3 regions of the Sporosarcina sp. P20a genome follow, and region 1 is predicted to be linked to each of the others. Evidence: riboswitches for the same ligand, from Rfam matches in the RefSeq annotation. Region 1 holds a riboswitch; each other region holds the start of a gene.

Region 1 (4,964 bases):
TCGAAGGGCGATTAAGACAGTCACGACCGCGGCTATGGACGTGATCGATAGGGATAATACAATCTTTTTCCACTTTTTGCGATTAGTGGACTTTATATAATCGGTACGTTTCATTGCTCATCACATCCCGTTCCATTCAGTATCTTTTGACAGTATGGGACGGTTATGGCCGGATTAAACGACTCACAGGAAAAGTTTAGACGTGTAACATTGAAACTGGTGCCGGAAGAAGTGTATAATGAGTGAATCTATTTACTTAAGGCGGTGAACGAATGGAAGCGCCAAAAATGCAAGTTCAGCTCCGTTCCGTTATTCAACATCCAGAACAGCAAGCAGAAACGCATACGATGCAAGCGACTGGAGAAATCATTGAGAAAAAAGGGCAGGCTTACTTATTGTTTGAAGAACGATTAGAAGGAATGCCAGCAGTCCGAACGACCGTGAAATTACATGCCGAAGATGCCTTCATCATGCGTAAGGGCGGTGTGCAGATGCGATTGCCGTTCAGACAAGACGATGTTCGTTTCGGCACATACGGGAATGGCCCAGCAGTTATGGATTTAGCCGTTCGTACGAATCAACTGGAGTGGGTACCTGGACGCTTTACGGTAGCGTACGACTTACATTCAGACGAAAGTTTATTAGGGGAATACCATTTGACAATAACCTACTCGGAGGTAACACAATGAATGCAGTAGAGCAGATTCAACATGAAATTAAAGAAGCCTTGAACCAAGCTATTGAAAAAGCACAACTAGTCGAAGGTGCAGATATTCCAGAAATTAAACTGGAATCACCAAGAAGTAAAGAGAACGGAGACTATGCAGCGAACATTGCTATGCAGTTGACGAAACTTGCGAAAAAGCCACCACGTGCGATCGCGGAAAGTATCTTGGAGCACCTTGATACGACGAACACCGCAATCGACTCCATTGAAATTGCTGGACCTGGTTTCCTCAATATCCGTTTAAAAACAGACAGCCTCGGGGATATCGTGAAATCTGTCCTCGACCAAGGAGCAGACTACGGACGTTCAGACAGCGGACAGCAACAGAAGATTCAAGTTGAATTCGTCTCAGCGAACCCAACAGGCGACTTGCACTTAGGACACGCACGCGGGGCTTCCCTTGGTGATTCATTATGTAATATTCTCGACAAAGCTGGCTATGACGTAGCACGCGAATACTATATCAATGATGCGGGTAATCAAATAAATAACTTAGCGTTATCTATTGACGTTCGATATTTCGAAGCGCTTGGATTAGAAAAAGAAATGCCCGAAGATGGCTATCGTGGTGCAGATATTATCACGATCGCAAAAGGCCTCGTCGAACAATACGGCGACAAGTATGTCCATGTTCCAGAAGAAGAGCGACTGGCGTTTTTCCGTGAACACGGCTTGAATATCGAACTGGATAAACTAAAGAAAGACTTGGCAGACTTCCGCGTTCATTTCGACCACTGGTTCTCGGAAACGTCTCTATATAACAATGGCAAGATCGAAGTCGCACTCAATAAACTTCGTGAAAATGGTCACGTCTATGAAGAAGACGGTGCCACTTGGTTCCGTTCCACTACATTTGGCGACGACAAAGACCGTGTGCTGATCAAACAAGACGGTTCATTTACGTATTTAACGCCAGACATCGCCTATCACCAAGATAAATTGAGTCGCGGATTCGATAAACTCATCAATATTTGGGGAGCGGACCACCACGGATATATTCCACGTATGAAAGCGGCAATCCAGGCACTTGGCTATGACCGCGATACGCTTGAAGTAGAAGTGGCGCAAATGGTTCAGCTTTATAAAGACGGAGAAAAGTTCAAGATGAGCAAGCGAACAGGAAAAGCGGTCACACTACGTGAACTTGTAGAAGAAGTCGGCCTAGATGCTGTACGTTATTTCTTCGCGATGCGCTCAGGCGACGCACAAATGGACTTCGATCTAGATTTGGCAGTATCCAAATCCAATGAAAACCCTGTCTACTACGCACAATATGCGCACGCGCGTATTTGCTCAATCTTGCGTCAGGCAAAAGAACAGAACGTAGAAGCGTCAACAGACAACGTCACGCTATTGCAAGACGAAAAAGAGCTAGAGCTACTAAAGAAACTCGGAGACTTCCCGAAACTAATTAGCGACTCAGCTCGCATGCGCGCACCACACCGGGTGACAACATATATCCAGGAACTCGCGGCTACATTCCATAGTTTCTACAATGCTAATAAAGTGCTCGATCCGGAAAACAAAGATCTTTCCGAAGCGCGTTTGGCTTTGATTACAGCAACTAAAACTACGATTGCCAACGCGTTGAAACTGGTTGGCGTTAAAGCACCTGAAAGAATGTAATATGTTGAAAATGGCCAAGCGGGTTTACTGCTTGGCTTTTTTGCTTTCGCTTTTTGAGGGGGAAGGGGAAGAGCAAAAGCCGTCCTCCGTAACGGCTCTCACTTCGCTTCACTGGTGTTCCTTTCTGAGTTAGAGAATGAAGTTCAAGAGCTTACAAGCAATTGTTTTCTAAGGTTGTGAGAGGAAAAGCACCGTTACGCTACGTTCCAGGCGGACGCGTTCGGGAGGGCTCGCGGCAAGCCAACCAGGTCGCTGCGCTTCCTTTGGTTGTCTAGCCTGTCGAGCTGATCCTCCCCGAGTCGCCGCCTTGCACTTCGCTTCACTGGTGTCCTTTCTTGAGTGTGAAAGTGAAGTTCAAGGGCACACCTCGTGTTTTCTTGTCATATCGAGTAGGGGATGTAATTGATGCGTTGCGTACTTATCTTGTTGAAAAAATGAATATGTCCAAAAAGTTCCAATGGCCCTAGACGCATCAACAACTTAAAAGCGGTTCAACCTGCCAACACAACAAAAAGTAAGGAGTGAGGCGGAAGCAGGGGGCGACTCCGGGAGGATCAGCCTGACAGATGAGACAACCAAAGGGAGCAAAGCGACCTGGTTGGCTCAACCAAGGCCCTCCGGAAAGCGTCCCCCTGCTGGAGCCTCACTCCCAAACACGTTTCAATCTCCTCCTATCCCCTGTACAACCACCGCTATTATCGCTATAATAAGTCATAATTACATATCTTCTGAAAAGGTTCTCGAAACTTGAGATGAAAAGCGAAATCGGTTCAAATCCGATGCGGTCCCGCCACTGTAAGTGCGATGCACAAGCCAGGTCACCTGCCTTTTTAGAAAATGAAGTTCCGCGGCAACCTACGAGGATAGGTACAGTGGAAGAAATCATGCGCTGATTTCATCCCACCTAATCCTTCGAACTATCGGAGGTTTTTTTCATGTCTGCGGCTTGCGTAATGCACCACACATATTAGAGGAGGAACACACATGAAGAAGTTTTGGCAACTGATGCTGACAGCAATGATCGCGGTACTACTACTTGCAGCATGCGGAAGCGACAGTAAAAAAGAAGAAACACCGGCAGATGAAAATCAGTCTGGCGAAGAATCGAAAACAGAACAACAATCAACGGATACAACGAGTTATCCATACACGTTGACAGATGCAACCGGTGAAGAAATTACATTTGAACAAGCGCCGGAAACTGTCATTTCATTAATTCCAAGCAACACGGAAATTTTATTCGGTATTGATGCAGGTGATCAAGTTATCGCAGTAACAGAAAACGATGACTTTCCTGAGGAAGTAGCGGATCTTGATACAGTAGGGGACTTTACGGTCAACGTGGAAAAAGTCATTTCATTGCAGCCGGAAGCGGTATTTGCACATGAAATGATGATGGGTTCGAATGAAGAAGGTTTGAAACAAATTCGTGACGCAGGCATCCCGGTAATCGTCGTACCGAATGCGGGAACTTTTGATGAGACATATGAAACAATTGAATTGATTGGTAAAGTCATGGACAAAAATGTGGAAGCGAATCAAATCGTTGAAGATATGAAGACAAAAATTGCGGATATCGAGAAGAAAGCAGCGGACATCACGGACAAGAAGCGCGTGTTTGTTGAAAACTCCGATGCACCTGAAATCTATACGCCAGGAACAGGGACATTCCCTCAGCAATTCTTGGATATGATCCACGCTGAAAACATCGTGACAGAAGAAGGCTGGATTATGATCAGCCCTGAAACAATTGTAGATGAAAATCCGGATGTGATTTTAGCTATATATAGCTATGTTCCGAACGTCGTAGAAAATATTAAAACGCGTGACGGGTTTGATGCGGTGACTGCGGTCAAAGAAGATCAAGTTATTCAACTGGATGAAGATATTACAAGCCGTACAGGTCCACGTTTAGCTGATGGATTAGAATTGTTTGCGAAAGCAGTCTATCCTGAGGTATTCGGTGAATAAAACCGCTCTCGCCTATGTCGTGTCGATTGCCACATTGCTTGTGGCGATCTGGCTCGGCGTATCGATCGGTACAGTGAAAATACCAATAGAGACGCTATGGAATCAATCGGATGCGACTGCGAGTAATATTTTGTGGAAGATCCGTATGCCGCGTGTGTTGCTGGCAGGAATCGTCGGTGCATCACTGGCTATTTCAGGAGCCGCTTTCCAAGGGCTATTGAAAAACCCATTAGCTGATCCTTACACCCTCGGAGTGTCATCCGGTGCCTCTGTCGGCGCCGTGATCACACTCTTTTTTGGTATTTCACTACCGATTCTTGGCGCATTCACCTTACCCGTATTTAGTATGATTGGTGCCGCGGTGACGATGTTTCTAGTGATCGGTTTTGCACGTCTCGTCGATCGGTCAATGAAAATGGAAACGATTATTTTAACAGGAATCATATTTGGTTCATTTCTCGGTTCCGTACTGTCGCTGATGATTGCGTTAACGCAAGAAGAACTCCGTCAGATTGTCGGTTGGCTGCTTGGTAGCGTATCGATGCGCGGTTGGAATTATATTGTAATGGTACTACCGTTTTTCATCATCGGCTCATTCATGCTGTGGCTCAATCGCCGTGAATTGAACGCTTTATTATTC
Region 2 (4,964 bases), on a different contig from region 1:
CTATTATTGTATCGATCACCTGAGCGATCGGCCGATCATAAAATGAATGATTTTGATTTACAAATGCAATGGAACCAATACAGCAAAGTGCTAAGGTCAAAAACAGGATCCATTGCCATGTTGTGATTTTTCGGATTCTATTCAAAACAATCCTCCTGACACTCTTAGGATAAGACACAGTTTAATCCTACCACGAATTAGACGTAGAATTGTGAAAAAACTGTCTCCAGATCCAACGAGAAAAGCCCCGTTTCCACACTAGGAAACGAAGCAATTGATCACTTATTCCTGGCTAAACGACGGGCTCTTCCATTAAACGCAATGACAAGTATAGCAAATAAACGTCATGCGTACTAGAAACAGATAACCCGGTTAACTGCTCGACCTTTTGCAGGCGGTACGACAATGTATTTTTATGGATATGCAGACGTTGCGCGGTATTTTGCATTGACTGATTCTCTTCGAACCATACCGTCAAATTATTCAGCAAGTCTTTATGATCTTTTAGTGGCGCAACTGTGCGCTTAAGGAATTCCTGCTTAACCGTGTCCGGAATACTTTGCAAAATAATTTCAAGACGTAGTTCATGCTCAAAGACAATATCCCCAGATTCCTTCGCAGCATTGACCGCACGTTCTGCCTGCGCGAATGATTTAGCTAAGTCGAAATAGCGCGCTGATGCACCTATACCTGCGACGACTTGTACTTTCTTGCGCCGTTTTATATGAAGCAATAGAAACTCTAACTCGTTTTTCACTGTTTCTTGATTCATTTCAGGTAATAATAGTAAGATTTTATTTTGCGCCCAGCGGATCATCTTCATGGAAGGATGGATGTTTTGAATCGATGCGAACGTCTCTATTTCCTCGACGGAGAACTGTTCCAATAAATCTAGCACTTCCAAAACCACCACTTGACTGTAAAGTGTCACGTCGATTCCGAGCAGCGTCCCTCGTTCCATAAACCGTTCATCTTTCCTTGATCCTGTCAGCCAGTCAAAGACGAAGAACTCTACATCACGTACTTTTTCATCCTTCTGCTTTCGTTTCAGCGAATCTTGAATGAACAGTTCCGCTACGCGTAAGATCAGCTGAGCCTGCGGATGAATCACGTCTGGATCACCCGTCACGCCAAGTACGGCAATTGGTTCTTCTTCAATAATGATTGGCAAGACAATTCCCCTACGGACCCCTTGCAGACGCTCCGCTTCCTCGTCTCCCATACGGAGCATCGTTTTCTGGCGCATGCTTAACAGTGCACCTTCATGGAACTGATTGATTCGATCCGATTCTGTGCTCGCTTGAATAAAGCCCCTTCTATCTGTTAAGATCACTTGCTGCTGTATCAGATTCGATAATTCCGTTACCATTTCATGTCCTAATGTATCAAATTGAAACACCTGTCTCACCTCGGATGGAAACTGCTAGTAATACTTAGTTTACGCCACTTCAGTTTCCACTACAATAAAGGAGATTCAGATAAGTCGGACTTCCGGAACTCCACTGCTCCATGCCTTTATGAGCAGCTGCAATAGTTCTGCTGTTTCAATGGTTGTAGACTTCTCTAGCGTGACAGATCCGCCTTGATCGGTATGGCGCTGTTCTGCAGTTATTCGGTCAATCATCGCGATTTGTTGTTGTTTTGTCGCCTGACTTATCGAACGATGCATTACCGAAGCCGCTTTGCGCAAAGGTATTTGCATTCCACTTTGACTAGATGCATTCTCCAAGTACCGATTAATTTCTACAGCTACTTCTTCAACAAACAGAATGGCCTTCTCTGAATGTAAACCAATTTGCTGATCGGCTATAGCGGTTTCCCAACCTGCCACTTCAATTTTTATAGTATGCCCCCATATACTTTCAATGCCGTTTAGTAAACGTACAAGTATGGTACAAGTACGTTCCAACTCCGTTTCCTGCATTACGTACGGTAATTGAATATACGAGTATAATACTGCTTTTTCCTGTCGTTCTTTATCGGGAAAATGTACTACAATTCCTTCACTTCCAAGCAGCCGTTTCATCAAACCAATGGCTGAGACTTTTTTATGAGTAATAGAGGAGCTGCCAATGGTTTGAGAATACCTTTCACTGTTAAAGTCTCCAAGGGAACATCCCAGACTGCGTTCTACTTGTTCAGCATCAAATAAACGCCAAGAGCCGCACGCTTTTACTTGTTCCATAAAATAATCAGGTATACGTATATGCTTTTCTTTTACCTTGCTTGATAAAAATGATTCAATTCTGTCGTCAGCAATATCCATAGTATATTGCTGTACTCTCGTCTTTCGCTGATAAAACGTCTTACCAAAGAACGACATGATTTCTGCTGGTAAAGTCACATAGCCATGGCTCAGTATCCAATATGCTTCCTGTACTTTCTGCAAGCGCCGGACAGTTTCATTTTGCATCGCAGCCATTGCAATGAGCATGAGCCGTTCCTGCGGCAGTCCTATCCGCTGATTATAATAATCAGATGTTACAAATTCATTCATATACTGCTGCAATTGTGCAGAAGGTATCAATCGATCGCGTTCAGCTACGATCTGTAAGCCGAGCCATTTAATTTCACTTGCCGAATAGTTATAGATCCATTGACCGTATAATCCGTCTTGTAACAGCTTCCGTACCACTTGATGAAATCCTGAATACACAGGTCTACCACGCCGTTGTTCTGCTTGTTTATACAATATCTGCAATAGCGCATGTTCATGTATTCGTTCCTTTGTCTGTTCAAATACTCTCATGTCGTAGTCTCCTTTCGTAAACAACAAAAAACAATCATTCCGCCTCTTCGGCAAGATGATTGCAATAGTTGTGAATGAGGAAACAAATTCAGGCAACTTGAATACACTCCATACAAAAATGCATAGATACAGATACCTTTTTTGCTTCCACTCCTCAACCCCCGAAGAAAGTGTCGCTTTGACGATACGTGGCAGGTCTCCTGGCTTCACTTCATCCTTCCGCCAATGCCTTCCCATGTCTCCATAGTGGCTAATTCTAGCGGTCGTCCGTGTGTACAGTTGCGGGGACAGCTCCGGTTTACGGATTCCCTTTTATACCTTGATAGGTACCAGCGCATCGTGCAAACTCATTTATTTGATTGACTTCATTTTATCATGGATAACATAGAGAGTGGTAGCGTTTGTTTTCAATAAGAACGAAGACATAACTAAACAGGGTGCCTATGCAGAAAACTACTGTGAGTACATCCACAATCGTTTTTTTGCTAGGCACCCTGTATCGAGCTTTCGTCATTATTTACATTAGTTGTTGTTCGCATAAACAGCCACACTCCGCCAATCCTTGAACATATGCTTCTTCCCATGTGATTCCGTGGATGAAACCATTCTCCGAGTAGCCTGTGATCAAATAGAACGTCTCGTTTTGCTCTGGTAATGATGAATTGCTTTGATAGGTGTTGTTATTCATAATAATTACCTCCTGGACTTTGTATTTTTCATAGTATATGCCATGTCGGGGAATTAAAGAACATTTTCTAAGCTTCTATTTATAAAAGGCTGATTGACAGCGCTTACATTTGGAGAGCCAAAGAAAATAAATTCTTTATATATTTCCGAGCTAGTATATAAAGGCACACTCTATTATTCAGTTAATTCTTTTTATTGTATCACGTAAATAAATAAATGTAAATAAATAAGCGATGATTTCCTATTAACTTTTGTTAGTTTTTAAAATTAACCTATGACTTCTTTATCATTCATCGACTGAAATGTGCCTAAAAAACTTCTTTATATACAAAAACATCTCCCTAAGTCCACTTTACGACTTAGAGAGATCAGTAGTTATTACGACATTTGTTTTTCACAAATTTCGATGACTGCTTTGACAGAGTCAGCTGAATGATCGAGTGCTTTTTGTTCGTCTTCTGTTAACGGAAGTTCAATTACACTCTCAATACCATTGCCCCCAAGAACAGTAGGCACACCTAAGTAGATATTTTGATATCCATATTCGCCTTCTAAGTAAGCGATAGATGGCATAATTCGCTTTTTATCTTTGATAATTGCTTCAGCCATCTCCACCAAAGCGGCAGCAGGTGCATAATACGCACTACCATTACCTAGCAAAGAGACGATCTCCCCGCCACCTTTTCGAGTACGCTCCACAATTGCTTCTAGTCGTTCATTCGAAATGATTTTATCCAACGGAATGCCACCAGCATACGAATAACGCACAAGTGGAACCATATCATCACCGTGCCCACCAAGAACAAAGCCCGAAATATCTTCTACAGAAATATTCAATTCTTCTGAGATGAACGTATTGAATCGTGCAGTATCGAGCACACCTGATTGTCCGATTACACGATTTTTAGGAAAGCCAGTTGTCTTATAGCAAACATACGTCATCGCATCTACTGGGTTACTTAAAATTAGCACGATACTGTCTGGAGCATAGCGTTTCACTTGTTCAGAAACAGAACGCATAATCTTTGCATTGGTCGCAACTAAATCATCACGACTCATGCCTGGTTTACGCGCGATGCCTGCAGTAATGATAACCATTGCAGCACCTTCAATATCCTCGTAATTTGAAGTACCTGTAATACGGGAGTTGAACTGTTGCACAGGACTTGTCTGAAGAAGATCCAGTGCTTTACCTTTTGTCGGATTGGAGAGGTCAGGGATATCAACTAAGACGATGTCGCCTAATTCCTTCTGAGCCGCCATCAATGCGGCAGTTGCCCCTGTGTGACCAGCTCCGATGACTGCGATCTTATGTCGTTTGAAAGCCATGGAAATCACTCCTTTCTATAGATTTCATTATGAAAAGTATGCTAATAAGCATCCGTCAGTCTTTCTTCGGTGCCTTCTTAGCTTCTGTAGATTTCTTTATTTGTGGAATTTCTGGAGTAGTCGGCGCTAGGGGTTTCACCATGCCGTATACTGAATCATCAGGACGCGGTATCACATGCGCACCTAGCAATTCACCTAC
Region 3 (4,964 bases), on a different contig from region 1:
TCTAGTTGTTGATCATTAAAATCTACCTTCACCAACAAGTGATTTGTACCTTCACTTAAGTTAGCGGTATAACTTGTTTTTTCTGAATCCGTCCAATTAATACCTACCGGCTTTTCATTATTCGTTACATCCACATGTTTATCTGGGATTTTGTTATCATCCGCATCACGTGCCCACACGTCAAAAGTGATTTTATCGGATTTTGTTTCTATCGAATCTTTTAACCCGACTTTTAATGTAATCGACTGATCTTGTGTGTCCGCATGAGCAACCGGGGTAAATGAATTACCCCATCCTGCTCCGATCAACTGTGTGAATAGTAATAGAATAGCTAGAAAGCTAATAGCGACCCGTTTACATTGCTGATACAATCCCATCACTCCTACATCATTTCCGATACGCCTAATGTGCGTTTCAGTATTTTAGCCATCTGTGATCTCGTTAGGTTGGAAGCAGGCATGAATTCTCTTGATAGATTACCTGTCATGATATCCAAACTATTCAATAAACCTGCATCTGGCAGCGCTTCTTTAGAAATTTTATGAACGTCTTTATAATTGGTGTTTGGCTTAACTGAGCCGATATCCGCTTCTGTATAGCGCAAAATTCGTGCCATCATCATCGCAGCTTGTTGTCTCGTCAGTTTACCTCCCGGATTATAGGTAGTCGGAGATGTACCATTTGTGATCCCCGCTTCATATAATGCTTGCACAGCGCCTTCCGCTTCTTTACCGCGCATATCCTTAAATGGAGAGGGTTTTGAGCTTGGTGTTAATCCCAATGCGCGTGAAATCATTAGCGCAAATTGACTGCGTGTAATTTGAGCGCGTGGGTCATAGATACCGCCTGGCTTTCCTTTGATTACTTGACGATTGGCTAAGTACAGAATCTCATCTTTATTAGAAATTTTATCGATATCTACAAATTCCACGTCTGGGTTAGCAAAATTATACGTTCCCGCCTCTTTTACTTTAATCGTGACTTCCTTTGTATTTGAAATATGGGATACAGCTTTCGTTCCATTGTCTTCTTTTTTCAACAAGACTTTTTTATTCAAATCCTTACCGTCGATAAAGAACCTATACGGAACTGTAACTTGTATATAACTCTTGTTCGTCTGTATGTTGCGTGTGTATCCTTTTGAATCTTTTGTTTGTAACGTAAGAGTGAATAAACCTGTATCAAAGTTATATTGTGTGATTTCCACATGGATCGCTTCAATATTTTTTTGTTGTTTAAGATGTTGCTGAAGTTCCTGTAAATCCATTTTTATTTTCACGCCACGTTCATCCGTTATTTCAAGTTTTGCAAGCTTTTGTTTGTCAGCGAATTCCAATACAGTTAGTGGGATTGCCATCTTGAAAGCACCGGCACTTTTATTGGATTTGATGCGTAATGTTTTTCCGACGATGACCATTTCATCGTACGAATCGAAATCTGTATCATCTTCTAAATCTTCTTTCTCTAACGCTTCTTTCACTAATTCATCGAGTCTCTTTTCAAGCGTGAATAATTTATCACGATTTGTGACAGTTTTCTTTTGTGCATCTGTCAATGCATCGTAATAGACTCTAGTTTTTCTTACTTCTATTGTTCCTTCTAGCGTTAATTTGTCAACGCTTGGTAACGCTTTGATTAAGCGAATGACCGTATCCACTGTCTTCTCACCTTCACCTATCGCTCCTTGATAGGCATCATCTTCTTTATTGTTTTGGCTAACGAGGATGGCCATCTTCGCTTCAAGGTTTTGCAACTGTCTAATATTCGTAATTTTAAGTCTTTGTGCCGCGGTTAATGCATTATATGCTCTTCTCGCATTGCCAACTGCTAGTTCATAATCGACAGTAAGTGGTTCGACCGCTACGAGTGAATCGATTGTTTGGATCAGGTTATCAACTTTTAGTTCATCATCATATTGCGCTAGTATTTGATTCATTCTTCCTTCTGCAACTACCAATTTATTATGATTCTTCACTTTCAGTCGATCTTCGCTTGATAGTTTTTCGTACAATGCTTTCGCTCGTAACACTTCACCTTCATGTTCCCTTGTCAGCATGTTCGCTTCAGGCAATTCTGTGATCAGATCTATGACCTTTTGAACACCTTGAACATCTCCTGTTTCACCTTCTACATCTGTTTGGGCATACAAAATAATATCGTGTTCCGGCATGACTAATTTCTCACCCGGCAAGTATCTGGATCCTGTACCATCCGCCTTTGTGTTCCAACTTTCAACATTCGCTTTTTCTGGTATAGTCAACAAGGCGTAAGGTGATAATTTTTCCACCGAGCTATCGCTCGCTCGCTTGTGGGTATATGTGACTTTGTGTGTTTTCGCTTTCATCGTTTTATATTCGCCATTTGTCATATCCCTCATGTCATAAAGCGGTTTTTCCTTTTTCAGAAAACGATCATACGCAATCAAACCGTATAAAGCCTGGTCTGTAGCCATTCCATTGACACCCGTTCCGGATCCACCACCGCCATCATATCCTGTCGTGACGTGCTTGAATCCACCTACTTCAGGAGTAGAACCTTTCGCAGCACCACTATTGGGAGCCCAAAATGTCAACAAGCCGTCAATCATATTATTTGACCAAACTCCATCTTGCATGGCGCCTTCTGTAATAAAGTTTGCAATTTTACCAATTCTAGGTAAGTTGATATTGGACGACATCGGATCCATATTTAATGCAGTTAACGCTACAATAACTTGTGTAGTACTTTCAGAATTCAGCGCTCCTACACTATGGTATCCACCGTTCGGTTTTTGGATTTGAGATAGCACAAAAATGGCTCTTTCTACAGATTTCGCAAATTCGTTATACGTTGCCGTTGCTCCTGTTTTTTTATACAAAGTTTCGTCTAAATAATAGGGTGCTAAAGCTTGAAGTGCCATTCCTGTAATATCTGGATCAGGGTTTTTTCCTGTTAGAGCCCAACCACCATTAGATTCATTTATTTCCAAATTCAAAATATGATCAATCATTTTTCCAAAAGTATTTGCATCCTCATTTTGAGGATCTGCTGGTAATAATGGATATCTACCTGTATTCAGAGCGATAATTTCCCAAATAGGACCATTGATTCCTTGTCTATAGGAGAATTTATGTGATTTAGAAAGCTCTTCAATAAAGTCATACCCCGCTACGTTTTTAATGTCATAGCCAAGTGAGGATAATGCTAAAATCAATCTCGACCATTCTGTAGATTTTGCTCGGTGAAGATTCCCTTTTTTGTCTGTGACATATCCTTCGATACGCGTTAGATAATCTTCAAAATAGTTATTAGGAATATAATTGATATAATCATATCCTGTATATTTCCCGCGGAGTAAATCCATAACAGACCACTCACCTGAACTTGTACCCATAGCCGGCTCTGGTACCGTTTCTAATATGTACCGAGCAGAAGCATTGATATAGAAGCCAATAGGTGGCTTTTCATCCTCCCAAAATCTTGCTTCAAGGCTTTCATAATCAGTTTTCGGATCAAATGCGGCGGCTAGTGACTGTAGTGGCATCATAGAAAGTACCATCACAAACGACAGCAACATCAACGATATCGCTTTTACAATACGTTTCATTTTATTCTCCTTTTAGTTTTATTTTTTGTTTGAATTTTTTATTTATTCCTCGTTCGATTCCCCTCCTTACTATTTTTTTACATAAAAAAGTCCCCATCTCCGAAAAAGAGAGATGGGAACCATGTATGTTCAATAAATATACTACGCCAATTGAATGATACACAATTCACCCTTTACCGGAAGGTGTCATGTTTACATACTTTGGCAAGTCTCCTGACTTATGGGGATATATCGTACCTTCTGCCTTCCCAGTTTTTTAACCAGTGGCTAATTATTTAGAAGTTACTTCCCATTTTACAGTGGCCGGACCGTTCAGGATTTGCACCTGATTCCTTTTTAATCTTTGCAATTTAGGCAAAGTACCAAAATATTCTATATAACTGCTACTAAGCATATAGGTTTTGCGGTGTAAAATCAATAGACAGTATAACTAGATTGAAGCTCTGTTTTAGTGAGATTTACCAATAAGAAATTGCTTTGCACTTTCACATTTAGAGAGACATTACTTTCTTAACTCCGTTTCTCTTGTTTTAGCAATCTTCTTCCTAGTGCTCTATTGTAATTAAAAATTCCCGTTGTGACGGCAGCGCGAATATTTGTTGTTTCAACTACTTGTTTACAAGAATTGCACAACGTCACTATATTATTTAATTGGTGTAGTCCCCCATATTTTTGAGGTATTCTAAAGTGAGCATGAATATCTGTGTTACTTGTACAGATCACACATACCCCAGCATCTCGAGCTATTATTTCCGATTTTATAGAATTAGCTAATTGGTCGTTCGCTAAAGTATTAAAACGTGCCAAACCTTCTGCCTCTTCAATTTGATCCAATAAATCAAGGTATGGCAACATGACCATTTCCACTGCAAATGTAATATGAGCTTCTACTTCGTCAAGGCTATGAATCGGTTCATCATCTATCTCATTTTCATTCTTATTGTCAAAGATGATACGTGAAAGATCTGAGGCAAAGCTCATCAGTTGTTCGCGTGCAACTTTACCTTGTGTTGAAATAAGTCTATTAGCCTCAGTATATATTTGCTGTAGTGAACCGGTTTCCCAATCACTGTATTGCTGCTTCATATAGTCAGGCACGTATTTTCTCCATAACTCGTCTCTTTTTTTCGAACCTTTTAAAAACCTTCTTACACTTTTCACCAGTTCATCTATTGGATAGTCATTCAGTAGGCGTTCACAATCGATTTCTTGAATTAGTCGCTCTTCTTCATTGGTCGTTGAATCAAAGTCAGATGCCAATCTCAAAATCATATCTATCAATTCATATTTCGCAAACACAATGTGAATTTCAGCAGTACTCTTTAAGTGTAAATCCGCATGAACTAGTGTTGCTTGGTTCGAATCTATATAGTTTATT

The links. Region 1 has a riboswitch for cobalamin ahead of CSV72_RS13340 (ABC transporter substrate-binding protein). Riboswitches for the same ligand answer to the same signal wherever they lie in the genome.
Region 2: another riboswitch for cobalamin. It lies ahead of CSV72_RS09760 (hypothetical protein); the one in region 1 lies ahead of CSV72_RS13340 (ABC transporter substrate-binding protein).
Region 3: another riboswitch for cobalamin. It lies ahead of CSV72_RS04015 (S-layer homology domain-containing protein); the one in region 1 lies ahead of CSV72_RS13340 (ABC transporter substrate-binding protein).

Annotation. Positions count from the first base shown of each region.
Region 1 is NZ_PDYT01000020.1:24,523-29,486, reverse strand. It holds gene CSV72_RS13355 (transglycosylase domain-containing protein) at 1-114, opposite strand, end outside; gene CSV72_RS13350 (YwiB family protein) at 273-689, shown strand; gene argS (arginine--tRNA ligase) at 686-2,353, shown strand; cobalamin riboswitch at 3,071-3,197, shown strand; gene CSV72_RS13340 (ABC transporter substrate-binding protein) at 3,338-4,324, shown strand; gene CSV72_RS13335 (FecCD family ABC transporter permease) at 4,317-4,964, shown strand, end outside.
Region 2 is NZ_PDYT01000009.1:82,235-87,198, reverse strand. It holds gene CSV72_RS09770 (YibE/F family protein) at 1-145, opposite strand, end outside; gene CSV72_RS09765 (sugar diacid recognition domain-containing protein) at 293-1,399, opposite strand; gene CSV72_RS09760 (hypothetical protein) at 1,475-2,749, opposite strand; cobalamin riboswitch at 2,923-3,099, opposite strand; gene CSV72_RS16745 (hypothetical protein) at 3,267-3,437, opposite strand; gene mdh (malate dehydrogenase) at 3,815-4,765, opposite strand; gene CSV72_RS09750 (BMC domain-containing protein) at 4,821-4,964, opposite strand, start outside.
Region 3 is NZ_PDYT01000002.1:125,745-130,708, forward strand. It holds gene CSV72_RS04010 (S-layer homology domain-containing protein) at 1-371, opposite strand, end outside; gene CSV72_RS04015 (S-layer homology domain-containing protein) at 383-3,586, opposite strand; cobalamin riboswitch at 3,773-3,968, opposite strand; gene CSV72_RS04020 (hypothetical protein) at 4,097-4,964, opposite strand, start outside.